DNA from 2 places in the Pueribacillus theae genome. Region 2 is predicted to be linked to the other one. Evidence: predicted binding sites of a transcription regulator. Region 2 holds the regulator's gene; the other holds the start of a gene.
What was found. Region 2 encodes CtsR, which represses protease genes until heat stress. Its sites were predicted from a motif close to ATGGTCAATAAAGGTCAAACA; they were not measured.
Positions count from the first base shown of each region.

Region 1: DCC39_RS15630 (ATP-dependent Clp protease ATP-binding subunit) is a predicted target of CtsR. The motif match lies at 926-946, and genes of this name have one in related genera.

Region 1 covers NZ_QCZG01000042.1:1,279-14,945, reverse strand. The annotation lists gene DCC39_RS15630 (ATP-dependent Clp protease ATP-binding subunit) at 1-813, opposite strand, end outside; gene DCC39_RS15625 (amidase) at 1,020-2,438, opposite strand; gene DCC39_RS15620 (1,4-dihydroxy-2-naphthoate polyprenyltransferase) at 2,568-3,500, opposite strand; gene DCC39_RS15615 (isochorismate synthase) at 3,757-5,148, shown strand; gene menD (2-succinyl-5-enolpyruvyl-6-hydroxy-3-cyclohexene-1-carboxylic-acid synthase) at 5,145-6,914, shown strand; gene menH (2-succinyl-6-hydroxy-2,4-cyclohexadiene-1-carboxylate synthase) at 6,914-7,732, shown strand; gene menB (1,4-dihydroxy-2-naphthoyl-CoA synthase) at 7,747-8,565, shown strand; gene DCC39_RS15595 (o-succinylbenzoate--CoA ligase) at 8,721-10,208, shown strand; gene menC (o-succinylbenzoate synthase) at 10,205-11,332, shown strand; gene DCC39_RS15585 (biotin transporter BioY) at 11,407-12,000, shown strand; gene DCC39_RS15580 (divergent PAP2 family protein) at 12,106-12,588, shown strand; gene DCC39_RS15575 (cobalamin-binding protein) at 12,849-13,661, shown strand.
Region 2 covers NZ_QCZG01000004.1:110,075-126,141, reverse strand. The annotation lists gene DCC39_RS03710 (MgtC/SapB family protein) at 70-777, shown strand; gene DCC39_RS03705 (CtsR family transcriptional regulator) at 938-1,402, shown strand; gene DCC39_RS03700 (UvrB/UvrC motif-containing protein) at 1,427-1,963, shown strand; gene DCC39_RS03695 (protein arginine kinase) at 1,967-3,055, shown strand; gene clpC (ATP-dependent protease ATP-binding subunit ClpC) at 3,052-5,487, shown strand; gene radA (DNA repair protein RadA) at 5,570-6,946, shown strand; gene disA (DNA integrity scanning diadenylate cyclase DisA) at 6,953-8,026, shown strand; gene DCC39_RS03675 (PIN/TRAM domain-containing protein) at 8,148-9,257, shown strand; gene ispD (2-C-methyl-D-erythritol 4-phosphate cytidylyltransferase) at 9,413-10,108, shown strand; gene ispF (2-C-methyl-D-erythritol 2,4-cyclodiphosphate synthase) at 10,105-10,581, shown strand; gene gltX (glutamate--tRNA ligase) at 10,679-12,142, shown strand; T-box leader at 12,205-12,512, shown strand; gene cysE (serine O-acetyltransferase) at 12,585-13,268, shown strand; gene cysS (cysteine--tRNA ligase) at 13,210-14,613, shown strand; gene DCC39_RS03645 (Mini-ribonuclease 3) at 14,616-15,035, shown strand; gene rlmB (23S rRNA (guanosine(2251)-2'-O)-methyltransferase RlmB) at 15,025-15,771, shown strand; gene DCC39_RS03635 (NYN domain-containing protein) at 15,776-16,067, shown strand, end outside.

The DNA.
Region 1 (13,667 bases), on a different contig from region 2:
TAGGATTTCCAATGTGGCTTCAACAGAAGGCTCTTTCACAATAACAGGCTGCAAACGCCGTTCGAGTGCCGCGTCTTTTTCAATTTGGCGGTACTCTTTTAAAGTTGTAGCGCCAATAAGTTGAAGGTCGCCTCTTGCAAGCGCAGGTTTCAAAATATTGCCTGCGTCCATTGAGCCTTCGGCAGAGCCAGCTCCAACAATTAAATGAATCTCGTCCACAAACAAGATCACATTTTCTCTGCTTTGCAGCTCTTTAATAAGTTGTTTCATTCGTTCTTCAAACTGTCCTCGGATGCCGGTATTCGCTACTAAAGATGCGACATCAAGGATATACACTTCTTTATTTAATAGTTTTGTCGGCACTTGGCCTTGGATGATTTTTAACGCAAGGCCTTCAGCAATCGCTGTTTTACCGACACCAGGTTCACCAATTAAAACTGGATTATTTTTGTTCCTTCTATTCAAAATTTCAATGACTCGGTCAATTTCTTGCTCTCTTCCAATAACAGGATCAATTCGTCCTTCTCTAGCTGAATCCATTAAGTTATGGCCAAGTTCATCAAGCAATCCTTTTCGTTCTTCTTTCACTTGCTGAGTCACTTGAGGCCCTTTTCCTTGCATGAATCCTTGGAACGCATTATTAAAGTCAAAATGATGATGCATTGAGCTGAAACCAGTTGGATTTTTCATTTCATTTTGAACAGAGAGGAAACATTCTTGACATAAGTGAAATTCTTGAAGCTGGCCATTGATACCAACTCTCATTCTAACTGTTGCTTCATTTGTATTACATTTTTCACAACGTTTTGTCATGTAAATATCCTCCTTCTTATTTTTCGATTTGTTTTAGTTTTTAATTTCAAGTTAGGTTAGGTTAAGGTCTTTGATTTTGACTTTGACTATATTTGACCTTTGACTTTATTATACTCTGACCTTCTTTGACTTTCAAGTGCTTTTTATAAAAAAGTGAAAAAAAATAGTGAAAAGCCGTTACCTCTATTCAAGGCAACGGCTTTTCACTATTCATATGTTGGTTCAATATAGGTTTCAAATGCTTTTTCATAGTTACGGCACAACTGCAAAACAAGCCGATCGGCAAAACGGCTGCCGACAACTTGAAGGCCCACTGGCAAACGGGATGATGTTAACCCGATTGGCAACGATGCGGCTGGATGGCCTGTCAAGTTGTAGATTTGTGTCATCATCCAATCTGATTCCGGATTAATATTCTTCCCATTGATATGTGAAGGCCCTGGCAAATGATGTTCAAAGGCTGTTGTCGCAAGGGTAGGCGATACGATGAATTGGTATTTGTTTAAGATGGATTGGATGGCCTTCCACACTTTTGTACGATTGAATTCAATTGCCCGGTAGTCAACTGCGCTTAATTTTCTCCCAACTGCAATCATTTTTGCGATGTTTTCCGAGAAATTTTCAGGTGCTTTGTCGTATAAATGCCCATAATTCGCTGCGTATTTGACACACCACATGCCGGAAAATGCCCGTGCGAGATCTTTTTTGCTGATTCCAAGATCAAGATTTACTTCTTCTACTTCACAACCGAGGGAAGCCAAGTTATCACACGCTTTTTCAACGACTTCTCTCACGTCATCTGATACTTCATATAAACCATAGTTGAGGGTATAGGCGATTTTTAACCCTTTCACATCACCGTTCAAGTCTGCAAAGTCGACCGCGGATGTTGGAACGGAATCCGGATCATTCACTTGGTATCCCATCATAACTGAGAAAAGAAGGGCAGCGTCTTCAACTGTTCTCGCCATTGGACCATTATGTAAATAGGGGTGCTGGGAGCCGAAGAGATTGTTTGGATCGCTGTCATGCGGTACAACTCCGAATGTCGGCTTCAAACCAAAAATTCCAGTTAATGATGATGGGATTCGAATTGAGCCTCCTCCATCGCTTCCTTCAGCAAATGGCGCGAGCTTTGCCGCAACCGCGACAGCAGAACCTCCGCTTGAACCACCTGGTGTTAACTTTTCGTTCCACGGGTTTTTTGTCGTCCCGAACAGCGGGTTATCCGTCGTCCCTTTATGGCCGAATTCAGGTGTGTTTGTCTTCCCTAACACGATACCGCCAGCTTCTTTAATCCTTTGTAAAAAAGTCGCGTCATAATCGGGTATGAAATCTTTGAACATTTCCGAGCCATATGTCGTTAAGATTCCCTTCGTTGGGGTTAAATCTTTGATCGCTACCGGTATGCCGTGAAGGCCACCGAGCTCTTCCCCTTTCATAACCGCCTCTTCCGCATTTTTCGCTTCATCTATCGCATGCTCATTGATTGTGACATAAGCATTCCATTTTGAGTTGAACTTCTCAATACGATCAAGATAAGCTTTGACAACTTCAACAGGCGAAAGTTCCTTTTGTTTAATTTGCCTCCGTAACTCTACTGCTGATAAATCCGTAATTGACAAGGCACTCACTCCTTAGAATTTATAATAGAAAATTTCCCTCTTAATAAAAATTGGCTATCAGTATGAGAATTCCTTTTTAATATATAAAAAAGCGATGACATTGATGCCACCGCTTTACATGAATCTTAATTATTTTAATAGGTATTCAAATAATAGACTAATTGAAACTAAAAAACCGAAATGAGTGTGCATTTGTGCTGTCGCTTTCATGGCAGGCATCATTTCAATTGGCTGTTTCTTTCCGATAAAGTTTCTTGTTGCCGAAACGGCTTTCGGCAAACTAATAAACACGAGAAGCAGCCATAATGACGCGTACCCTGCAACAATCATCCAAATGACCCAAAGATAAGAGAAAATAAACATAGCCGCTAAAAATCGGACAGAGTTTTTATGGCCTAAAAGAATGACCAGAGTTTTTCTCCCACTTTTTGCATCGCCTTCACGGTCGCGAATATTGTTGGCCGTTAAAATGGCTCCACACAGAATAGATATCGGCACAGAGATAAGAATGCTCTTCGTCGTAACAGCGCCTGTTTGAATATAAAATGAAATAAGGATGATAATAAGTCCCATGAAAAAACCGGAAACAATTTCGCCAAACGGTGTATAAGCGATCGGATAAGGGCCACCTGTGTAAAAATATCCCGCCGCCATTGAAATGGCCCCAATAACAGCAATCCACCAACTTGTTGCAGCGGAAATATAAATTCCAAGCAAAATAGAGATGAAAAACAGCATGAGCGCAAGGCGCAATATAAGCTTTGGTTCGATTCCATCTCTTACGATTGCTCCCCCGATTCCGACTGATTCAGCAGTATCAAGCCCCCGCTTATAATCGTAATACTCATTAAACATATTTGTCGCGATTTGAATGAAAAGCGAAGCCAACATCATCGCCAAAAACAACATAAAATGAAACTTCCCATCCAAAACCGCAAGCATTGTTCCGATAAAAACCGGGACAAACGCTGCCGTTAATGTGTGCGGGCGCAAAAGCCGCCACCACACTTGCCAACTTGAAGGTTGTTTCATATCCTTCTGTTGTTCGATAAGTGCTGACATAATTTTCTCTCCCTTAAACTGATCCACAAATTAAGTTTATGAGAATGGGGGGAAACTGTCAATCTCTCTGAACCAGCTTTCTTCCTCTTTATATGGGCTCGATTTATGGCTTGTTTATTGACATAAATCAAATGGAAGGTGTATCTTTGAATAGATTCTATTGCCGTTTTTATAAGGAAATTTGCTATATACAAGTGATTAAGTCGGGTTTTAATCTCTGACTTCCGGATCTACTCAGGAGGAATCAATCGTGATCATGATAGAAGAGCCTAAGCTACTGTATGAAAAGCTAGTTGAAGGCGTTAAAAAAGCTGGCCAATGTGGTCGCCCAATTATTGTAAGTATAACTTCAAAAATAAAATACCAAGATCCCATTCTCTTTTTTTCTGCATGCAAAGACGAAAAAGGAACACGGATTTTTTGGAGTGACCCCAATCAAGAATTAACCCTTGTTGGAGTCGGCTCCGAGCTCACATTTGAGACAAATGGAACGGATCGTTTTTCTTGGGTCGAGAAAAAATGGCGTAAGTCTCTGCAAGATGCGATTATTGTTCAAGACGAACCGGTTCCGGGAACGGGCCCAACTCTTTTGGGTGGATTCAGCTTTGATCCTTTAAAAGAAAAGACGCCGCTTTGGAAGTCCTTTCCAGATGTAAAAATGAATTTGCCGAAATTTATGCTTACGAATCATAAAGAAAGCTCTTGGCTAACTGAGAACTTTTTTCTAAAAGCGACAGATGATCCGGATCTTATCACAGAAATAGCGATAAAAGAACGGGAAAATCTTTTTAAGTATGGAGGAAATGCATCACTTCTCCACAATGCGTATATTAAGGAAGAAATTAACCCTCAATCTTGGACGCGTATCGTTCGAGAAGCAACGGAAAGCATAAAAAAGAATGAACTTAAAAAAGTGGTACTGGCAAGAGAACTTCGAATTTTTGCAGATAAGCCTTTTTCACCTGAGCACACCCTTTCCCGCCTGCATAAAGAACAGCCTTTAAGCTATATTTTTGCTTTTGAAAGCATGGAAGACTGTTTTATCGGGGCAACCCCTGAAAGGCTTGCAAAACGGGAAAAAGGCCACGTTCTGTTCACATGCCTTGCCGGCTCGATGAAACGGGGCAACACAGCAAAAGAAGATGAACAGCTCGGAAACGATCTAATGAATGATCCTAAAAACCGCCAAGAACACCAATTCGTTGTTGACATGATTGGGGAAGTCGCCAAAAAGTTTTGCAAGGATGTTTGCGTGCCAGATGGGCCTGTTCTCTTCAAATCACGCCATATTCAACATTTATTTACACCGATCGCTGCAAAAGCAACAGACAAGTCCTTGCTTACCATTATTGAAGCGATGCATCCGACACCTGCTCTCGGGGGCTTTCCGAAAAATGCCGGCATTGAAAAAATCCGCCAGGTGGAAGAGCTTGACAGAGGTTGGTATGCCTCCCCTATTGGCTGGATTGACTATAAAGGCAACGGTGAATTTGCGGCGGCGATCCGCTCTGCATTGCTTCAAGGCAGTGAAGCATCCCTGTTTGCCGGCTGTGGGATTGTCGCAGATTCCGATGAATTAAGTGAATACGAAGAAACGAGAATTAAGTTTCAACCAATGTTATCCGTATTAGGAGAAGAAAAAACATGATTGAAAACCACACGCTTACGAAATATACTGCTGCGTTTGTTGATGAACTCGTCCGCTCGGGAACCCGCCATGCTGTCATAAGCCCGGGTTCCCGTTCGACGCCTTTGGCGTTATTAATGGCGGAACATCCTGGCTTAAAGATTTGGCTGCAGGTTGACGAGCGCTCTGCTGCCTTTTTTGCGTTAGGCATCGCAAAATCAAAAAATGAACCGGTTGCGATTGTGTGTACTTCAGGGACAGCAGCCGCAAACTATTATCCGGCAGTAATTGAAGCAAAACTATCAAGAATTCCGCTTGTTGTATTGACCGCTGATCGCCCCCACGAGCTGCGTGACAGCGGGGCACCTCAAACAATTGATCAAGTCCGCTTGTTCGGCACTTACCCAAAATGGTTTGTTGATATGGCGTTGCCTGAAGAATCGGATGACTTGCTTCGCTATTCGAGAATAACCGCATCCCGGGCTGTTTCAACTGCAATTGCGACACCTGCCGGGCCTGTTCATCTGAATCTCCCGTTTAGGGAGCCTCTTCTACCCGATTTGTCGCTTCCAACGCTTTGGGAAGGCGGACGTGAGGCAGGCAAAAGCTATACAGCTGTTATTTCCGGAAGCCGAACATGCTCTGACGACGATTTGCAATCACTTGCGAAAGAAATAACTTCCAATCAAAAAGGGTTAATTATTTGTGGGCCAGTAAACGAAGGTGCTTCATTTGCATCAGAACTTGTCAAATTATCGGAAAAGCTGCAATTTCCAATTCTCGCGGATCCCCTTTCACAGCTTCGAACAGGCCCGCACAAGAAAGATACGATTATAGATACGTATGATGCATTTTTGCGTGTAACGGCTTTTACCAGCCGATTTGAACCTGATGTCATCATTCGCTTCGGTGCTATGCCAGTCTCGAAAGCATTACTGTTATACATTAAAAATAATCCAACTTGCAGGCAAATCTTGATCGATGATGGCGCAGGCTGGCGTGATCCAACGTTAACAGCTTCAGACCTTATTTACGTCTCTCCATTTGATTTTTGCAGCCGCATGAGTTCTTTTGTGAAAGGACAAAACAAGGAAGCAAAGAAATGGTTAAAAACATGGCAAGATGTAAACAGCATGAGCAAAGAAGCCATTCACCAGGCAGCAGTGCATGACAAAATGAACGAAGGCCAAGCCATGCTTGAAGCTGTCTCGATGCTTCCTGACAAAGCATCCATTTTCGTCGGCAACAGCATGCCTATAAGAGATTTGGATACATTTCTTTTTAATCAATCAAAACAAATCCGGACATTCGCAAACAGGGGCGCGAACGGAATTGACGGTGTCGTCTCAACCGCTTTGGGCGCGAGCCTTCACAGTGAACCGCTCGTCCTCGTCATTGGCGATTTATCATTTTTCCATGATTTAAACGGGTTGTTGCCAGCCAAACTGTACAGCTTGAATGCGACAATCATTGTCGTTAATAATGATGGCGGCGGTATTTTTTCGTTTTTGCCCCAAGCTGAACATAAAAGCAAGCACTTTGAACAATTATTCGGCACTCCGATTGGCCTTCATTTTAAACATGTTGTTGAAATGTACGGTGGTACGTTTGTGCGTGCGACGGATTGGAATGGATTTCGAAATGTTTATGAAGACAGCTTAAAAACAAATGGATTAAACGTGATTGAAATCGTAACAAACCGAAGCGAGAATGTGCGGCTTCACAAACAAATTTGGAATCAGGTGGAACGCACGGTTCAAGCCAAGCTCTTTGGAGAGAAAAAATAATGTTCTATCAGGTCAACAATCTGAACTTGCATGTTGAAATGGAAGGAAGCGGCTCGCCCCTCCTTCTTTTGCACGGCTTCACAGGTTCAAGCCATACTTGGAAGCCGTTCATTCCATTCTTATCGAAAAAACATACGGTCATTGCCATTGACATGATCGGGCACGGCAAATCAGACGCACCCCATGATCCGGCACGTTATACATTGGAAAAAGCGGCGGACGATACCATTGCCTTGTTGGATAAAATGAACATACAAACCATCCATTTGCTTGGCTACTCGATGGGCGGCAGGCTCGCCTTAATGATCGCGTGCCGGTACCCAGACAGAATTTCATCTCTCATCCTTGAAAGCAGCTCTCCTGGCTTGAAAACAGAAAAGGAGCGGAAAGCGAGAAGGTCGTCTGATGAAAAGCTTGCAGCTTTTATCGAAGAAAAGGGCATAACAGCTTTCGTCGATTATTGGGAAAACATCCCTTTATTTCAAACCCAAAAAAGAGTAACATTAGAAGAGAGAGAAAAAGTAAGGGCAAACCGCCTACAAAACAGAGTCCATGGCCTTGCGAACAGCTTGCGCGGCATGGGGACTGGACGACAGCCGTCTCTATGGAGCTGCCTTCCGGCACTTAACATGCCATGCTTGCTTCTGGCAGGCGAACTTGACGCAAAATATGTTAAAATTGCAAAAGAGATGGACAAGCTTCTTCCCCGCTCCAACGTCACCATTTTTCGTGACGCGGGCCACACAGTGCATCTTGAAAAAAGCCGGCCATTTGTCAAAACGGTTGCTGAATTTCTACATAAGATCGAAGTGAAATGAAGGAGGTCTTTGCTATGACAGTCGAATGGAAAAAAGAAAAAGAATACGAAGAAATTATTTACGAAACATATGACGCAATCGCCAAAATTTCGATTAACCGGCCTGAAGTACATAATGCTTTTACGCCAAAAACGGTCAACGAAATGATTGATGCCTTTTCCCGGGCGCGCGACGATTCCAAAATCGGCGTGATTATCTTGACCGGTGTGGGCGAGAAAGCGTTCTGCTCCGGCGGTGACCAGACAGTGCGGGGTCACGGAGGCTATGTTGGAGACGATGAAATTCCGCGCCTCAACGTGCTTGATTTACAACGCTTAATCCGCGTCATTCCGAAACCTGTCGTCGCGATGGTAAACGGCTATGCGATTGGCGGAGGCCACGTTCTCCACGTTGTCTGCGACTTGACAATCGCTTCGGAAAACGCCATTTTCGGCCAGACAGGCCCGAAGGTTGGAAGCTTCGACGCAGGCTATGGCGCAGGCTATTTGGCTCGCCACGTCGGCCACAAAAAGGCGCGTGAAATTTGGTATTTATGCCGTCAATACACCGCACAGGAAGCGCTTGACATGGGGCTCGTCAATACGGTCGTACCACTTGAAAAACTCGAAGAAGAGACCATTCAATGGTGCAAGGAAATGCTTGAAAAAAGCCCAACTGCCCTTCGCTTCTTGAAAGCTTCTTTCAACGCGGATACAGACGGACTTGCCGGGCTCCAACAACTTGGCGGAGACGCTACCCTTCTCTACTATACGACAGAAGAGGCAAAAGAAGGCCGCGATGCTTTCAAAGAAAAAAGAAAGCCGGACTTTGGCCAATTCCCGCGTTTTCCTTAATAAAAACGACTACTTCGAAAAAACACCTTTGGGCTCTGCACCGAGGAATCCTGCTAACTATGTATACACCTTATTTTTATATCTTTAAAATATGTTCAGCTTGGTGGCAATTCACCAAGCTGATTTGCTATTTCACCGAGTTTGGAGGAATCACAATGTCGGGAGAAATGATGCCGAATTGGCTGTATAAACGTGCGTTTCTTTCACCGGAACGCACAGCCCTTGAATTTGAGACAGAAAAAATTTCCTTTTTTGAATTGCATGAGCGTGCCCTTTCACTCGCACGCAAGCTTGCTTCCTTTCCGATTAAAGAAGGGGATTATGTTTCATTTTTGCTAAAAAATTGTCCCCATACCGTCGAACTCATCCACGCGCTTGAGTATATCGGCGCCGTCACCGTACCGCTTAACAATCGGCTGGCACCGGCTGAACTGCGCTTCCAGCTTGAAGATTCAAATACAGCGCTTTTGATTTATGACGAATCATTCAGCAGTCAAGCGATCGAAGCTGCCGAACCGCTCAAAAGTGTCAAAGCGATGGCGATTCATGAGCTTGGCCAGTTGGCGGAATCTGATTTTCAACCGAAAACCGAAATAAATTTGGATAGCAACCATACCATTATGTATACATCAGGGACGACAGGATCGCCGAAAGGTGTCATCCTTACATACGGAAACCATTGGTGGAGCGCTATCGGCTCAGCATTGAATCTAGGCTTGCAAGAGAGCGACAAATGGCTGTGCACCGTTCCGATGTTCCATATGAGCGGGTTGTCGATTTTGATGAGAAGCGTTATTTATGGTATTCCTGTCGTTATCCATGACGCCTTTGATCCCGATAAAGCAAATCAAGCGATCCACTCAAACGGCGTCACCATTGTATCCGTCGTCAGCGCCATGCTTGCCCGGATGGTTCATGCCCTTGAAAACAAGTACCCCGAGTCATTCAGGTGTATGCTGCTCGGGGGTGGACCCGCACCGAAGCCGCTCCTTGAAGCGTGCACAGAGAAAAACATCCCTGTCTTTCAAACATACGGCATGACAGAAACGGCATCACAAATCGTTACGCTTTCATCAGAATACATGCTCAAAAAAATCGGTTCTGCCGGAAAGCCTCTTTTCCACGCCCAATTAAAAATTGAAAAAGATGGCGCAATCGCTGAACCGCATGAAGTAGGGGAAATTGTTGTAAAAGGAGCAAACGTAACAAAGGGGTATCTAAGGCGAAAACAAGCGACCGAACAAGCGATAAAAAATGGCTGGCTTTACACAGGAGATCTAGGCTATCTCGATGAAGACGGCTTCCTATATGTCGTTGATCGAAGAAGCGATCTTATTATTTCCGGCGGCGAAAATGTCTATCCCGCTGAAATTGAAGCAACGCTTCTTTCCCACCCATCTATCGTTGAAGCCGGAGTAACAGGAAGGGAAGACGAAAGATGGGGGCAAGTGCCAATCGCCTTTGTCGTCAAAAATGACAAATCGGTAACTGAAGAACAGCTTAAAACGTTCTGCCGCGAACAATTAGCGGGCTACAAAGTACCGAAAAACATTTACTTTGTACATGAGCTCCCGCGAAACGGCGCGAACAAACTGATGAGGCGCGAACTCATTCAGTTTTTGAAGGAAGATAAAAGATGCTGAAATTCCACCGAGCCGTACTCCATCATATCTTGATGACGCTTAAAACACCTTTTGCCGCAAGTTCAGGCTCCACTTTCGATCGGGAATTCATTATCGTTGAACTGCAGGATAAAGACGGAGTAATTGGCTGGGGGGAGTGTTCCGCTTTTTCTTCCCCTTGGTATACAGAAGAAACGACAAAAACAGCGTGGCATATGCTTGAGGACTTTCTCATTCCGATCGTCTTTGAAAATCATATCGAACACCCAGAGAATGTCTCCTCTCTTTTTCGTACGATAAAGCGAAACAATATGGCCAAAGCCGCCATTGAAGAAGCCGTATGGGATGTGTATGCGAAACGAAACAACTCTCCTCTTGCCAGCGTTTTAGGGGGCAAAAAAAGAAAAATTGAAGTTGGCGCAGCCGTCGGCATCCAACAATCTGAAAAGGAGCTGCTTCATACAGTTGAGCGGTATGTAAATGAAGGCTATAAACGGATAAAAGTGAAAATCAGCCCAGGAATGGAGGATAAGATTCTCTCCCCTATCCGTTCCCATTTCCCGATGCTTCCGCTTATGGCTGATGCAAATTCCGCCTACACACTGGAAGATCTCGCCCAATTAAAAAAACTGGATCAATACGATCTCCTGATGATCGAACAGCCGCTTGCGGCTGACGACATTTTCGGCCATGCAGTTCTGCAAAAAGAACTAAACACACCCATTTGCCTTGATGAAAGCATCACCTCTTACCGCGATGCTAAGCAGGCGATTGAACAAAAGAGCTGTCAAATCATCAATATAAAGGTTTCCCGTGTCGGTGGGCTTACAGAAGCAAAGCGTATCCATGATTTATGCAAGGAACATCAGCTTCCCGTCTGGTGCGGAGGCATGCTGGATTCAGGCATCGGCCGCGCGCATAATATCGCCATCTCAACGTTGGATCATTTCATCATCCCTGGAGACACCTCTGCTTCCAGCCGCTATTGGGTGCATGATCTGATTACACCGGAAGTCACCATGGTTGACGGCTGCATTGAAGTCCCCGAAAAGCCGGGAATCGGCTATGAAGTGAACCGGGAGCAGCTTAAACGCTTCACCCTTTGTTCGAAAGTTTTCAAGAATACATTTAATGTTAACTATTAAAAATATTAAGTTGACATTATTTACGCCCTTTATTATGCTTATCTAAAAGAACTGATCAAAGGAGGGCATATTAAATGAAGCGTAAAAAATTTCGACCAATTGATTTAACGTTTATGGCTCTTTTTGCAGCCCTGATGGGTGTTGGTGCGAACATCGCCCAGTTTCTCGTTATTGGCGGTTTGCCAATTACGCTGCAAACGTTTTTCTCCATCATGGCTGGAGCGCTGCTCGGAAGCCGGCTCGGTTCCCTTTCCATGGCTCTTTATACGTTAATCGGCTTAGTGGGAGCGCCAGTGTTTGCCCAATTTACGGGGGGACCGGCTATTTTAATTAAGCCAACATTTGGTTTTATTTTATCTTATATTCTCGTATCGTGGATTGTTGGAAAAATCGTTGAAACCGCAAAAGATCCAGGCTTTAGCCGATTTTTAATTGCATGTATGGTTGGACTTGCCATTAACTATTTTCTTGGGACAAACTATATGTATTTCGCATACAAATTTTGGGCGGATGCTCCGGAAGGATTTACTTACGGGATGGCTTGGCTTTTGATGGTTCCCCCGCTTCCAAAAGATGTTTTGTTAACCGTTTTAACGGCTGTCATGGCACCGCGTATTTACAAAGCGATCCATCGTTCTGGAAGCCTCTCGAATCAATCAGCAGCTTAATGATGATAACGTTTATTTACCGCGCTTCGAAAGCGCGGTTTTTTCATGTTGAACTATGTTATAATGGTAACACTATTTTTCTAAGGAAGGAAGTTTGATACCACAATGGCGATCTTTTCAAATTTCCCATTATGGTGTGCCATTGCCGCCATCGTGTTGGCTCAATTTTTAAAAGTTCCCGTTAACTTTATCGCTACGAAAAAATGGGATTGGCGCCTCATCAACAGCAGCGGTGGTATGCCAAGTTCCCATTCTGGCGGCGTTACAGCCCTTGCAACAGGTATCGCAATTGAAGAAGGGCTTTCCTCGCCTATCTTTGCAGTGGCTACATTATTAGCCATTATCGTTATGTATGATGCAACTGGCGTTAGAAGGCAAACTGGCAAACAATCGATCGCAATCAACACTTTGATGAGAGATTTTAACCGTTTTATTGAAGAAGCAAAAACATGGGCTGGAAAAGACAAGCTGCAAAAACGTGAGGAACTTAAGGAATTACTCGGCCACGAACCGAGTGAAGTGTTTGTCGGAGGGCTATTCGGTGTATGTTCAACGTTAGTTATTTATTCATTGATCACTTTACAGTGAGTGTTTCAAAAAATAACCGAGAACAAAGTTCTGAGAACTTGCGCAGGAGGGCTGACTTCTGCGTTGTAGACATGACATGCACGTATTTAGCAGAAAAACCTCATATCCTTTAAGGATACGTGAGTACCGCAAGAACAAAGCTGACGAAGAAATTGGGCTGTTAAAGATGTTCGGCTAAAAACATCGTCGAACTGGCTCACATCCTGTGATCCTCCGGACTTTTTAAACAACCTTTTTATAGAAAGGATGGCTGGCTATTCATGAAAATCGCATCAATTTGCCCAAGCAACACCGAGCTCGCAGCTTACTTAGGGCTTGCCCCAAACATTATCGCTGTTGATGACTACTCAGACTGGCCTTCGGAAATTACTCATTTGCCGCGGCTAGGCCCTGATTTATCGATTGACATTGACAAGCTTGAATCATTACAACCTGATTTGATTTTAGCTTCTTTAAGCGTTCCTGGAATGGAAAAAAATATTGAAAAATTAAGAGAGCGAAATTTGCCCCATGTCGTTTTTAATCCGAATTCATTGAACGAAATTGCGGATGATTTATTAGAACTAGGCAAGTTAACAGGGACAGAGAAGAAAGCAAACGCCATAGTAAAAAAATATTTTCAAATCATCGATGAGTACAAAGCGATTGCATCAAACATTCGGGAGAAGAAAACGTTATATTGGGAATGGTGGCCGAAGCCTGTCTTTACCCCAGGCGGGACAAACTGGCTTACTGAAATTAGTGAGCTAGCAGGAGGTACGAATCTATTTCATGACAAAAATATTGCAAGTGTACAAACGACGTGGGATGCTGTTTTGGAGCGTCATCCTGATGTGATTTGCCTTGCTTGGGTTGGTGTAAACCAAACGAAAGTGAAACCCGAATTCGTCACGAAACGCGAAGGATGGGATAAACTGTATGAGAGGAAGCAGCCACCTATCCATATTCTTGAAGAAGACCTATTTTGCCGCCCATCGCCAAGGCTCCTGCACGGACTGAAAAAATTAGCATACCTTTTGCATCCTGATAAATATCCCGTATTCAACGACACGGACACCCTTTTGGAAAAATGACTCTAA
Region 2 (16,067 bases):
TTCAGGAAAACAATCCAAGTAAATTTAATATACTTATTTAATATAGTGGAAGGAGGAGGATGGACGGATATGGAATTATTCTCATTTTTTCATTCAGATTTGCTGACGATTACGATTCGCTTATTAGTGGCTGTCATATTGGCTGGGTTTATAGGTTTGGAAAGAGAAGTAAAGCATCAGCCTGCAGGATTTAGGACACATATTTTAGTTGGTGTAGGCGCTTGCCTCATGATGATATTGTCAATCTATGGTTTTCAAACGTTTATCGATTCCAATTACAATACGATACGATTCGATCCTTCCCGAATTCCTTCTTATGTGGTAAGTGGTATTGGTTTTTTAGGAGCTGGAACGATACTCGTTCACGGAAGAACGGTAAAAGGTTTAACAACGGCAGCATCCATTTGGGTTGTTGCCGGTATAGGATTGGTAGTTGGCGCAGGGATGTATTATGAAGCCATTTTTACAACGCTGATTGTTGTAATCAGCCTTTTTTTGCTTACAAAGATTGAACCTATCTATATTTTGAAGCAGAGGAAGAAACATTTAGTCGTACTTGCTGAAGAAGAACTTTCCTTAAAAGAACTTGTGGCTATCATGGATGAGGCCGGTATTGAAATCGAAAAAAAATTGATCGAAAGATTGAAAAAAAGTGAACAAACAGTCATGAAGCATACTTTTCTATGCAAATATAAACATGATTCGAAAATGGATGATGTACTTGAAAAAATGTCGAAAATGCCAAAAGTTCAAAAGGTTTCTTACGGAATGGAATAAAAAGGAAAAATAACTGTATGATTTGAAGTTGATTGGAAAAGATGATTGATGCGGAAGATTTATGATTTTATGGAGTATAAGGTTGCAACCTTATTTTTGAATAGAGTATACTTAAAATATAAAGTCAAATATAGTCAAAGTCAGAAAGGTGGGGAGGTCAGTGAAAAATATTTCCGATATTATTGAAGCCTATTTGAAAAGTATTTTAACTGGAAGCGAGAAAGATGCCGTTGAAATTAAGCGCCATGAAATTGCAGAAAGATTTCAATGTGTCCCCTCACAAATTAATTATGTCATAAATACAAGATTTACAATTGAAAAAGGGTATATTGTGGAAAGTAAAAGGGGTGGGGGTGGATATATTCGCATTATGAAAATCCAAGCGAGCGATAAGGCAGACTTAATCGACCAATTGCTTCAATTAATTGATAATAAATTAACACAGCAAGCATCGGAAAATCTCATTTTGCGCCTTCTTGAAGAGAGAGTCATCTCTGAAAGGGAAGCGAGAATTATGTTAAGTGCCGTTGACCGGGCAACAATTAATGTGAATTTGCCGATGAGGGATGAATTGAGAGCGAATTTATTAAAAGCGATGCTTTTAACATTAAAATATAAAACGTAAAATGCCAGACAGGAGGGGTGAAATGTGAAATGCCAAGATTGCAAAGCTCAGCCGGCAACACTTCACTTTACTAAAATTATAAATGGGGAGAAGATGGAAACGCATTTGTGTGAAAACTGCGCCAAAAACAAGAGTGATGCGTTGTACGGCCAAAACAACTTTTCGATTCACCAACTATTGTCAGGGTTATTAAATTTTGAGCATCCGATCAAACAATCACAGCCAAATAACTTCCAAGTTTTTCATAACTTAAAATGCGAAAAGTGCGGCATGACGTATGAACAGTTTACAAAAATTGGCCGTTTCGGCTGTGCACACTGCTATAAGACGTTTGACGAAAAACTTGATCCGTTGCTAAAGCGGGTTCATAGCGGCAACAATACCCACTCTGGGAAAATACCGAAACGGGGCGGTGCCAAAATCCATGTCAGAAAGAGGATTCAAGTTTTAAAAAATAAGATGCAAAATTATATTGAACAGGAAGAGTTCGAAAAAGCGGCTGAAATACGCGACGAACTTCGTTCCCTTGAAAATAATTATAAAAATAAAAAGGGGGAATGATAGATGTCTCTTCAGCGATTTATATCCGAAGCAATCAGTCCTTGGATGAAGCAGTCAGGGCCCGATGATGATATTGTTCTAAGCAGCCGGATAAGATTAGCAAGAAATATAGAAAAATACACATTTCCGATTTTAACTTACCAAAATGAGGGAGAAGAGGTTTTAAACCAAATTAGACAGCAAGTTGACAATAGCCATCCAAATAAACTTGAACTCCTTTTAATGAAAGATTTGGAGCAGATTGAAAAACAAGTGTTAGTTGAAAAGCATTTAATTAGTCCACACCTGGCAAGTGATTCATCGTTTGGTGCTGTCCTGCTTAGTGAAGATGAATCTGTCAGCATCATGATAAATGAAGAGGATCATATTCGCATCCAATGCCTCTCTTCAGGGCTGCGCCTGCAAGAAGTGCTTGAAAATGCAAACCGTTTTGATGACTGGCTCGAAGAGAAGAACGACTTTGCATTTGATGAAAAGCGGGGTTACTTAACAAGCTGCCCAACGAATGTGGGGACAGGGATGCGGGCTTCGGTCATGATGCATTTGCCTGCATTAGTATTAACTCAGCAGTTAAACCATATTATCCCTGCAATTAATCAACTTGGACTCGTTGTTAGAGGAATTTACGGGGAAGGTAGCGAAGCATTAGGTAACCTTTTTCAAATTTCAAATCAAATCACGCTTGGCAAATCGGAAACTGATATTGTAGAAGATTTGAAAAGTGTTGTGCTGCAATTAATTGAACGGGAGCGGCTTGCCCGTCAAATGTTGCTTCAAAATTCAAAGATTCAACTTGAAGACAGACTTTACCGTTCATACGGCGTGTTGAAAAATTGCCGGATTATTGACTCAAAAGAAGCAGCAAAATGTTTGTCTGATGTGCGTCTAGGCATCGACCTTTCTCTTATCGGTGGTGTTTCCCGCACGATTTTAAATGAATTAATGATTTTGACCCAGCCAGGATTTTTGCAACAATATGCTGGTGAACTTCTTGGTCCAGACCAAAGAGATATTCGGAGAGCAGCAATTATTCGAGAAACATTAAAGCTAAAAGAAATATCTGATGAAGAAAGAGGAGGTAGTCAAAAATGATGTTTGGACGTTTTACCGAGAGGGCCCAAAAAGTGTTGGCACTTGCCCAAGAAGAAGCCATTCGATTAGGTCACAATAATGTAGGGACAGAGCATATCTTGCTAGGGCTTATACGCGAAGGGGAAGGAATTGCCGCCAAAGCGCTTAGTGCTCTTAATCTTGACCCTGAAAAAATTCAAAAAGAAGTTGAAGGGTTAATTGGAAGCAGTGAGGAGAAAGTTCAAACCATTCATTACACGCCAAGAGCGAAAAAAGTAATCGAATTGTCGATGGATGAAGCTCGAAAACTTGGGCACTCTTACGTAGGAACAGAGCATATTCTTCTCGGCCTAATTCGCGAAGGCGAAGGAGTGGCAGCGAGAGTTTTAAATAACTTAGGAATTAGCTTAAATAAAGCGAGGCAGCAAGTGCTTCAACTCCTCGGGAGCAATGAATCCAGTTCCGGGCACCAAGGTGCTACAGCCAATGTGAATACGCCGACACTTGACAGCCTTGCAAGGGATTTGACACAAGTTGCGCGTGAAAGCGGGCTTGACCCTGTAATCGGCCGAAGCAAAGAAATTCAGCGTGTCATCGAAGTATTGAGCAGGCGTACGAAAAATAATCCGGTAATAATCGGTGAACCCGGCGTCGGAAAAACAGCGATAGCCGAAGGGCTGGCACAGCAAATTGTAAATAATGAAGTGCCTGAAATTTTACGTGACAAACGCGTCATGACGCTTGATATGGGGACCGTTGTCGCTGGTACGAAATATCGCGGTGAATTTGAAGACCGGCTTAAAAAAGTAATGGACGAAATTCGCCAGGCAGGCAACATTATTCTATTTATTGATGAGTTGCATACATTGATTGGTGCGGGAGGCGCAGAAGGAGCAATCGATGCTTCGAACATTTTAAAACCGGCTCTTTCCCGTGGAGAACTCCAATGCATTGGTGCGACAACGCTCGATGAATACCGTAAATATATTGAAAAAGATGCAGCATTGGAAAGGCGTTTCCAACCGATCCAAGTGAATGAGCCGACGCTTGAAGAGTCAATTGAAATTTTGAAAGGGCTCCGCGACCGATACGAAGCTCACCATCGTGTGACAATTCCAGACGATTCGATTGTAGCAGCAGTTACTTTGTCTGATCGCTATATATCCGATCGCTTCCTTCCGGACAAAGCCATCGACTTAATTGATGAGGCGGGTTCGAAGGTCCGATTGCGCTCATACACAACCCCGCCGAATTTGAAAGAATTGGAACAAAAGCTTGAAGAAGTAAGAAAAGAAAAAGACGCAGCCGTGCAAAGTCAGGAATTTGAAAAAGCAGCTTCCCTTCGGGATACAGAACAGCGTCTTCGCGAAGAAGTAGAGCAAACGAAAAACCAATGGAAAGAAAAACAAGGGCAAGAGCATCAAGAAGTAACGTCGGAAGATATTGCCATGGTTGTATCGAGCTGGACAGGAATTCCTGTCTCCAAGCTGAAAGAAGAGGAGACGGATCGTCTGCTTAAGCTGGAAGAAATTCTTCACGATCGCGTCATTGGCCAGGATGAAGCGGTAAGAGCTGTTTCACAAGCTGTAAGAAGAGCGAGAGCGGGGCTGAAAGATCCGAAACGTCCAATTGGATCATTTATTTTCCTTGGACCTACAGGTGTCGGTAAGACAGAGCTTGCACGTGCGCTTGCCGAAGCAATGTTTGGCGACGAAGATGCGGTTATCCGAATTGATATGTCGGAATATATGGAGAAGCATGCAACATCAAGGCTTGTCGGGGCTCCTCCAGGATATGTCGGCTACGAGGAAGGCGGCCAATTGACAGAAAAAGTACGCAGAAAGCCATATTCGGTTGTTTTGCTTGATGAAATTGAAAAAGCGCATCCTGACGTTTTTAATATTCTTCTGCAAGTGCTTGAAGACGGCCGTTTAACAGACTCAAAAGGCCGGACAGTTGATTTTAGAAATACCATTTTAATCATGACTTCTAATGTTGGAGCAAGTGCATTAAAGCGAAATAAATACGTCGGTTTTGCAGTGCAGGGTACGGATCGGAATTATAAAGACATGAAAGACAAAGTATTAGACGAGTTGAAAAAGGCATTCAGGCCAGAATTTCTGAATAGAATTGATGAGACGATTGTCTTCCACTCCCTAGAGAAAAAACATTTAACGGAAATTGTAAACTTATTGAGCAACCAACTCAGAAAACGGCTGCGTGAACAAGGCATTGATTTTTATTTGACAGAAGCGGCAAAAGAACAACTTTCAGAAGACGGGTACGATCCAGAATATGGAGCTAGACCGCTGCGCAGAGCCATTCAGCGTCATATTGAAGATTTGCTTTCAGAGGAATTATTGAAAGGCAACATAAAAAAAGGCCAACACGTAAAAATTGATGTAAAAGATGGCAAGTATGTTGTTGAAGCGTTGGAAAGTGCTAAGCAGTAAGTAGTGTGTGGCCGGAAGAAATGGGGACTTCCGGTCGCCTGCTTTGTTTTGGAAAATAGAAACATGGTGCAGGGGAGAAAGCATGGCAAAAAGAAAAACAAAATATATTTGTCAAGAATGCGGATATGAATCACCGAAATGGATGGGAAAATGTCCAGGCTGCCACCATTGGAATACAATGGTAGAAGAACTGATTGAATTGCCGAATAAAACAAAAAGAGGCTTTGTTACGTCTGGAGCAGGCGCCTCGTCAAAACCGATGTCCATCCAATCGATTAAAGGCGATCGTGAGCCGAGAATCGACGCGAAAATTAATGAACTGAACAGAGTGCTTGGTGGAGGGATTGTCCCAGGCTCGCTAGTGTTGGTCGGAGGCGACCCGGGAATTGGGAAATCGACGCTTCTTTTGGAAACTTCGTACCATTTGGCAAAGGACAATGCAAAAGTCCTTTACGTTTCTGGCGAAGAGTCAATGAAACAGACAAAGCTTCGGGCAGAAAGGCTACATATTGCTGCAGAAACATTATATATCCAAGCTGAAACAGATTTGGAATTGATTGAGCAAGCAATTGAGGAGCTTCAGCCTGTCTTTATTGTTGTTGATTCCATTCAGACAATGCATCATCCAGCGGTTACAAGCGCGCCGGGCAGTGTTTCCCAAGTAAGAGAGTGTACCGGTCAGCTTATGCGTATCGCAAAAACGAAAGGAATTGCCATTTTTATCGTTGGGCATGTGACAAAAGAAGGTTCAATTGCAGGGCCAAGGCTGCTTGAGCATATGGTAGATGCTGTTCTTTATTTTGAAGGAGAACGCCATCATTCTTATCGCTTGCTTCGAGCTGTGAAAAATCGGTTCGGCTCAACAAACGAGCTTGGGGTTTTCGAAATGAAGGAAACGGGGCTAGAAGAAGTGGCGAATCCTTCGGAAATTTTTCTTGAAGAAAGAGCAAAAGGCGCTTCTGGATCAACAGTTGTCGCGTCATTAGAGGGGACGAGAACGCTTATGGTTGAAATACAGGCGCTTATTACGCCGACAAGCTTTGGAAATCCCCGCCGTACTGCAAACGGGATTGACCATAACCGTGTATCGCTTTTGATGGCTGTTTTAGAAAAACGAGTTGGGCTTCTGCTGCAAAACCAAGATGCCTATTTAAACGTAGCTGGCGGGGTGCGCCTTGATGAACCTGCGATCGATCTCGCCATCGCTATTAGCATCGCGTCAAGCTTCCGTGACCGGCCGACGAAGCCAAGTGATGTCATGATTGGCGAAATCGGTTTAACTGGCGAAGTAAGAAGGGTTTCGCGCATTGAACAAAGGGTTCACGAAGCAGCAAAATTAGGTTTTACACGCGTCATTTTACCAAAGAAAAATATTGGCGGTTGGGCGATCCCTAATGGTATTCAAGTTATTGGCATAGACACGGTGGGGCAGGCGCTGGAGCATGCTTTGGAGGGGTAGAGAGAGATGGAGCCGAGAGCAGTATCTACGATCATTAATCAGTTTCTTCAAATTGTAGCCCCCGGGACGCCGCTTCGCGAAGGGATCGATAATATTCTCCGTGCTGAAACCGGCGGACTGATTGTAGTGGGCTATGATGACAAAGTGAAGCAAATTGTTGATGGCGGCTTTTCCATTGATTGCAAATTCACGCCTGCTTATTTATATGAACTTGCGAAAATGGACGGTGCCATTATTTTAAATGAAGAAGGGAACCGAATTTTATATGCCAACACACAGCTTATCCCCGATACGGCAATTCCTTCAAACGAAACGGGGATCCGCCACAGGACAGCTGAACGTGTTGCAAAACAAACTGGAAGCCTTGTCATTTCCATTTCCCAACGCCGAAATATCATTACACTGTATAAAGGGAACATCCAATATTCGTTAAAAGATATAGGGGTGATTATAACTAAAGCCAATCAGGCGATTCAAACGCTTGAAAAGTATAAATCTGTGCTTGATCAAGGCTTAACGAATCTAGGGGCTTTGGAATTTGAAGAACTTGTTACATTGCAAGATGTTTGCCAAGTGCTTCATCGCATTGAAATGGTGATGCGTATTCGAAGTGAAATTCTAAACTATGTCAATGAGCTCGGAACAGAAGGCCGCCTGATTAGTATGCAGCTTGAAGAGCTTGTCGGCAATGTAGAGTTGGATGCTAGGCTATTGATTCGCGATTACGTAAAGGATAGCAAAGTCAATCCGAATGAAGTGATGAAACAATTAAGCAAGCTGTCAAACGAAGAATTGCTTGAAGAGAGTGCCATTGCTAAATTATTGGGCTTTCCTGCAAGCGCAGTCCGAAATGACGAAGCTGTCGCACCGAAGGGTTACAGGCTTTTGCACAAAATACCAAGGCTTCCACCGCTCATTATCGGGAATTTAGTTCGGGCATTTCCTAATTTAAACGCGATTGCGAAGGCTTCATTAAAAGATTTGGATGAAGTGGAAGGCATTGGGGAAATTCGGGCGAGAGCCATTCAAGCCGGTTTAAAGCGCGTCCAGGAACAAGTTTTAATCGATCGCCATATTTGATGGGAGGCTAGAGCCTTGTTAGAGATTTCATAGTTTCATTTATGTTACACTATGTAAATTATTTGGAAAATAGGTTTCAAAACAGGGAAACTGTTTATAATGATAGAAGGAGGTGAATATGTTGAACGAGAATCTTTTAAAAAGATTTGTGCAATTATTTTTTATTTTGTCGGGTGCCACACTGGGCTGGCTCTTCGTTCCAGATTTGCTGTCACTCTTAAACATCGGAGACATCCCATTGCTCATTTCCCCTTATATCGGAGCATTTATTGGCGCACTTATATTATTTTTAGCAACCTATTGGTTAACGGATTATATTGCTGGATTAATTAAATGGGTGGAAGAAGCACTTGTTAAAGTACCGATTACAGACTTATTATTTGGAACGATTGGGTTAGTCGTCGGATTAATTGTTGCGTTTCTTATAACGGTATCTTTAAGCGGAATGGACATCCTAATCTTAAGTGACGTCGTCCCGATTTTCATCACAGTACTCGCAGGCTATTGGGGTTTCCAAGTGGGCTTTAAAAAACGGGATGAATTAGTTTCTCTTTTTTCGATAAATAAAATGAGAGACAAGAAAAAAGAAGTAGAGGAACCAAGAGACGTTGAGAAAGATAATGTGAAGTTGAAAATATTGGATACGAGCGTCATTATTGATGGACGAATCGCTGACATTTGCCAAACAGGATTTTTGGAAGGGACGCTTGTTATCCCCCATTTTGTACTTGAAGAGTTGCAGCATATTGCAGATTCATCAGATGCCTTAAAGCGCAATCGCGGCCGCAGGGGATTAGATATTTTGAATAGAATCCAAAAGGAACTTGATGTCAATGTCGAAATCTATGAAGGCGACTTTGAAGAGATTCATGAGGTTGACAGCAAGCTCGTGAAACTAGCGAAACTATTGAATGGCATTGTTGTCACAAATGACTTTAATTTAAACAAAGTATGCGAACTGCAAAATGTAGCTGTCTTGAACATAAATGATTTGGCGAATGCTGTGAAGCCGGTCGTTCTGCCTGGTGAAGAATTAAATGTACAGGTGATTAAAGACGGGAAAGAACATAACCAAGGCATTGGCTATCTTGACGATGGTACGATGATTGTCGTTGAAGAAGGGCGCAACTACATTGGTAAAACCATCGATGTCATTGTAACGAGTGTACTGCAGACGTCTGCAGGCAGAATGATTTTCGCCAAGCCTAAATTGTTGGAAAAGGCATTATAAGTTTCTTATTCATATAAATCGAGACGTACCAAGGGATTAGCGTCCGTTATTCCCCACTTATACTTCTTCGAAATCTCTAAATCTTGAAGTGGGGGGTCTTCCGGACGGTAGCACCGGATAAAGCAAACTAAAAAGGTAAGGGATGGTTTGTTATCGTGGAATATCGCGTTGTTATTCCTGCAGCGGGGCAAGGAAAACGCATGAAAGCCGGAAAAAACAAGCAGTTTATTTTACTTGAAGACCAGCCGGTTATCGTTCATACGTTAAACGTTTTTCAAAACGATCCAAATTGCATTGGAATCATACTTGTTATAAATGAAAAAGAAAAAAAAGAATTCTGTGAGCTTGTCGATGCAAATAAATTATCAAAAGTAAGCCATATTCTGAATGGCGGCAAGGAACGCCAGGACAGTGTGTATAAAGGATTAAAAGCTCTTCCGGGAGAAGAGGATGGTGTTGTACTCATTCATGACGGCGCAAGGCCATTCGTTACGTGTGACATGATCACTCGTGTAGCAAAAAAAGCGGCTGCAAAAGGTGCAGCCGTTTTAGCTGTTCCTTTGAAAGATACGATAAAAAGCGGGAATGATGGAATCGTCCTAAAAACATTGAATCGATCCAGTCTGTGGGCTGTTCAAACACCGCAAGCTTTCCGATCCTCCATTATTATCAAGGCTTATGAGCATGCAGAACGCTGCGGAATCACTGCAACAGACGATGCTTCCCTCGTTGAGGAATTAGGTTATGAAGTATCGATTGTTTTAGGTGAAGAGTATAATATTAAACTGACGACACCATATGATTTGTCAATGGCTGAAGTCATCTTGAAATGGAAGGAGAACAAAGGGTGATACGGATTGGACAAGGGTTTGATATTCATCAGCTTCAAAAAGGCAGAAAAATGGTAATAGGCGGAGTTGAAATCCCGTATGAAAAGGGCCTGCTTGGCCATTCTGATGCCGATGTGCTGCTGCATGCTATAACAGATGCATGCCTTGGAGCGCTTGCACTGGGAGATATCGGAAGACATTTTCCAGATACGGACGAGGCTTATAAAAATGCCGATTCGCGCGAGCTTCTTCACAAGATATGGGAGCTTATCAAACAAAAAGGCTACCGATTGGGAAACATTGATTGCACAGTCATCGCACAAAAGCCAAAAATGGCGCCGCATATTCTAAGAATGAGAGAAACGATTGCGGCACTGCTTGAAGCAGATGTTTCTCAAATTAACGTAAAAGCAACAACAGGCGAAAAACTTGGATTTATAGGCAGAGAAGAAGGAATCGCAGCGCAAGCTGTGGTCCTATTGCAAAAAAGGTAAGCCGCACGAAGAAAGGTGTATTGTTCTTGACGGCTTCTTGCGGAATCATGGTAAAATGAAAAAAATGACTGAATGAAAGAAGTGGAAGGTGTAACAAATGTCAAATGAAATCAGGGTTCGCTATGCTCCAAGCCCGACTGGGCATTTACATATAGGAAATGCGAGAACAGCTTTATTTAATTATTTATTTGCACGTTCGCAAAACGGAAAATTCATTATCAGGGTGGAAGATACGGATGTCAAACGCAACGTGGAAGGCGGCGAACGCAATCAGCTCCGCTACTTAACATGGCTTGGCATAGACTGGGATGAAAGCATTGATAAAGGCGGGGATTACGGACCGTACAGGCAGACTGAACGGCTTCATCTGTATGAAGAGCATGCCAATGATTTGCTTGAGCGGGGGCTTGCGTTTAAATGCTATTGCACGGAAGAAGAATTAGAAGCAGAACGCGAAGCCCAGCGGGCAAGGCATGAGATGCCCCGTTACTCTGGAAAATGCAGGAATTTGACAGATGAGGAGCGAGCCCAATTTGAAGCGGAAGGGCGTAAACCAAGTATCCGTTTCAAAGTGCCGGAAAACCGAGTATACGCATTTGACGATCTAGTTAAGGGTGAAGTGACATTTGACTCAAACGGGATTGGCGACTTCGTGATTGTGAAAAAGGACGGCATTGCAACCTATAACTTTGCGGTAGCCATCGACGATCACTTTATGAAAATTTCCCACGTTCTTCGTGGAGACGATCATATTTCCAATACGCCTAAACAAATGATGATTTATGAAGCCTTTGGTTGGGAACCGCCTGTGTTTGGCCACATGACGCTTATCGTCAACGAAGAGCGCAAAAAACTGAGCAAGCGTGATGAATCGATTATTCAATTCATTGAGCAATACAAAGAACTCGGCTATTTGCCGGAGGCGTTATTTAATTTTATTTCATTGCTTGGCTGGTCGCCTGTCGGGGAGGAAGAGATTTTTTCGAAAGAACAATTTATTGAAATGTTTGATGTGAAACGTTTATCGAAATCACCGGCAGTTTTTGATACACAAAAGCTTGCTTGGATGAATAACCAATATATAAAAAACAGCGACTTGGATCGAATCATTGAGTTAACATTGCCTTTTCTCATTCAAGCGGGCCGCCTGCCAGAAAATTTATCAGCTAAGGAGCGGGAATGGGCTGAAAAATTAATTGCCATTTACCAAGATCAGTTAACGTATGGCGCAGAAATCGTCGAGTTGACAGACTTGTTTTTCCGTAAGACGATTTCGTATAATGAAGAGGCAAAGAATGTATTAAACGAAGAGCAAGTACCGGAAGTACTTCAGGCTCTTCTTGAAGAGATTGAGCCGTTGGAAGGTTTCAGCCCTGAAGAAGTGAAAGCTGCCATAAAAAGAGTTCAGAAAGCAACAGGGCAAAAAGGCAAGCGCCTTTTTATGCCGATCCGTGTAGCGACAACAGGGCAGACGCATGGCCCTGAGCTTCCAGCTGCCATTTCACTTTTGGGAAAAGAAGTAGTAGAAGCGCGTCTTAAAAAAGCTGTTCAAAAAGGGTGAAAAACCGCATCGGTTAACAGAATCAACAGAAGATGTATACTATAATAGCTAAAACTGAAATTTTACTTACAATGACAAGGACGAGTAGGAATTGATTGTTTCATATGTCAGAGAATACCACCTTAGGCTGAAAGTGGTTTATGAAACACAATTTTGAAATGCACCTTCGAGTTCTTTTGTTGAAATGAAACGAGTAAACAAAAGCGGACGTCTCCCGTTACCAGGCATAGAGCGCATTGTCTTTTAAGTATGTGTTCAAAAAGGAGGGCTTGCCTCCTGTAAGCCTCCGGACTTTTTGAACAACCCTTTAATTAAAACTTTTTAAGCAATGCATAAGCAGAGTGGAACCACGTCAATCGGCGTCTCTGTGTCTTCGGGCACAGGGGCGCTTTTTGTTTGAACTCGGATCAAGGAATGAAAATAAGATGGGAGGGAGTCTACGATGTTTAAAAGGCTTCGTGAGGATATAGAAGCCGTATTTGAAAATGACCCTGCGGCTAGAAGCGTTTTAGAAGTCATCTTAACTTATTCAGGGCTGCATGCCATTTGGTCACATCATATCGCTCACTGGTTTTGGAGAAAGCGTTTATTTTTCCTTGCTCGTCTCACATCACAAGTTAGCCGGTTTTTTACTGGGATTGAAATCCATCCCGGCGCTAAAATTGGACGCCGTTTGTTCATTGACCACGGAATGGGAATTGTGATTGGCGAGACTTGCGACATTGGAGACGACGTCATTATTTTTCAAGGGGTCACTTTAGGCGGAACAGGCAAAGAAAAAGGGAAACGGCATCCCACGGTTAAAAATAACGTGATGATTTCGACAGGTGCAAAAGTCATTGGTTCGATTACGTTAGGAGAAAATTCAAAAATCGGCGCGGGTTCGGTTGTTTTAAAAGATGTCCCCCCAAATTCGACTGTCGTCGGCATACCGGGAAAGGTTGTCATTCAGGATGGAGTAAGGGTCCAACACCCTGACAACGTTGCAGATAAAATAAGTGAGATGGAAAAAAGAATTGCGATGCTTGAAGAACAGTTAAAACTGATGGATAAAAGGAGCGGGGAAAGTGTCGATAAAGCTATACAATACGTTAACCCGAAAGAAAGAAACATTCATTCCAATTGAGGATAAGAAAGTAAAAATGTATGTGTGCGGGCCAACGGTCTACAATTACATCCATATCGGAAATGCAAGGCCTCCTATCGTTTTCGATACGGTTCGTCGCTATTTTCAATATAGGGGCTATGATGTGTATTACGTATCAAATTTCACAGACGTTGACGATAAAATTATTAAAGCAGCGAAAGAAATTGGCGAAGAAGTTCCCAAATTAGCGGAGCGTTTTATCAAAGCATACCACGAAGATACAGAGGCTCTCGGCGTGCGAAAAGCGGATGTCCATCCACGTGTGATGGAGAACATGGATGAAATTATCGATTTTGTAGAAGCGTTAATTGAAAAGGGCTACGCCTATGAGGCAGACGGCGATGTTTATTTTAAAACGCGTGAATTTGAGGGCTACGGTAAATTATCCCATCAATCGATTGATGATCTTCGTCTTGGCGCCCGAATTGAAGTAGGGGAAAAAAAGCAAGACCCTCTTGATTTTACAATTTGGAAAGCGGCAAAGGAAGGGGAAATTGCGTGGGATAGCCCATGGGGGAAAGGTCGGCCAGGCTGGCATATTGAATGCTCGGCGATGGCAAAGAAATATTTAGGCGAAACGATTGATATCCATGCTGGGGGCCGAGATTTGGCTTTTCCGCATCATGAAAATGAAATCGCCCAAACGGAAGCATTAACAGGAAAGCCATTTGCCAACTATTGGATGCATAACGGCTATATTAAAATCAATGATGAGAAAATGTCTAAATCGTTAGGAAATGTTGTGTTAGTCCACGAATTAATTCAAAATCAAGATCCGAACGTTGTCAGGTTTTTCATGTTGTCTGTCCATTACCGCAATCCTATAAATTTTAATGATGAACTTCTTGAAAGTGCACGAAGTGGACTCGAAAGACTGAAAGAAACCGTAAGGAATTTAGAATACCGTATGGCGCATTCTGCCAATCTTGATAAAAACATTGAATCTTCTTTGGATGCAATTCAACGGTTAAAAAAACAGTTCATTGAAGAAATGGACGATGATTTTAATACTGCAAATGCCATCGCTGTTCTTTTTGAACTCGCAAAGGAAGCGAACCGTTATTTAGCGAATAAAAATTCTTCAAAAGCAGTGCTTTCAGCTTATTTGACCCTCTTTGAAGAGATTTCAACTGTACTTGGCATCCCGTTAAAGCAAGAAGAGGCTTTGCTTGATGAAGAAATTGAAAAGCTTATTGAAGAAAGGAACCAAGCAAGAAAAGAACGCCAATTTGCTAGAGCCGATGAAATCCGCGATCAACTCCTTGCACAACATATTATTTTAGAAGATACTCCCCAAGGCGTTCGCTGGAAAAGGAAAGAGTAGATATGGCCCAAAGCAATGTTGATGCCAAACAATTAAATGCCCTTGCACTTGCGTACATGGGTGATGCTGTCTTGGAAGTATTTGTGCGCGAACATTTGCTTAAAAGCGGGCAAGTTCGCCCGCAGCGATTGCACCGCCTTGCGACAAACTATGTATCGGCAAAGGCACAAGCAAAAGTTCTTCACAAATTAAGAGAAGCCAATTTTTTTACTGAAGAGGAAGAGGCTGTATTAAGAAGGGGAAGAAATGCAAAGTCACCAACGATTCCTAAAAATACTGACGTCCAAACGTACCGTTACAGTACAGCCCTTGAGGCATTAATTGGCTATCATTACTTACAGAAAAATGATGAACGAATCGATAGCATCATCTCGGCTATGATTTCGTTCATTGAAGAAAGAAGTGTTCAAAATGGAAAGTGAACTCATCATGGGAAGAAATCCAGTCCTTGAGGCTCTCCGTTCAAATCGGGAAATTAATAAATTATGGGTGAACGAAGGTTCACGCGGTGGGCAAATGAACGAACTCATCGAACTTGCGAAAAAAAACGGTGTGCTCATCCAATTTGTCCCGAAGCAAAAGCTTGATCGATTAGTCAATCAAGGGAATCATCAAGGTGTCGTCGCTTCGATTGCAGCCTACAACTATGCCGGAATGGACGAGCTTTTCCAAAGAGCGGAGGCGTTGAATGAAGCTCCTTTTTTCCTTTTGCTTGATGAAATCGAAGACCCCCATAACTTAGGTTCCATTTTGCGGACGGCAGAATGTGTAGGGGTTCATGGCATCATCATTCCAAAACGCCGATCAGTCGGATTGACAGCAGCGGTCGCAAAAGCATCGACAGGAGCGATTGAACATGTTCCCGTCGTCCGCGTCGGAAACTTGGCACAAACGATGGATGAATTAAAAGAAAGAGGGCTATGGTTTGTAGGAGCGGACGCCAAAGGAAAGCAAGACTTCCGTGAAGCGGATTACGATATGCCGGTTGGGCTTGTCATTGGCAGTGAAGGAAAAGGCATCGGTCGGTTAATTAAGCAAAAATGTGATTTCCTCGTGCGCCTTCCAATGAAAGGGAAAGTGACGTCGCTTAATGCATCGGTTGCGGCAGGCGTTTTAATGTATGAAGTTTTGCGGAAGCGAAGCCCAATCGGGGGTTAGTGCAATGGATATTCTGATTGTGGACGGCTATAACATCATTGGAGCCTGGCCGGAATTAAAAGAGATGAAAGATACCGATCTCGAAGGTGCGCGTGATTTGTTGATCGATAAAATGGCCGAGTATCAGGCATACACAGGTTATCAAGTGATCATTGTATTTGATGCGTACCTCGTTCCAGGCATCCAAAAAGTGTTCAACCGCCATGATGTGACTGTCATTTTTACGAGTGAAGGCGAGACGGCGGATGAAAAAATTGAGCAATTAACCGTCGAGTTAAAGGGGGTACTTACACAAA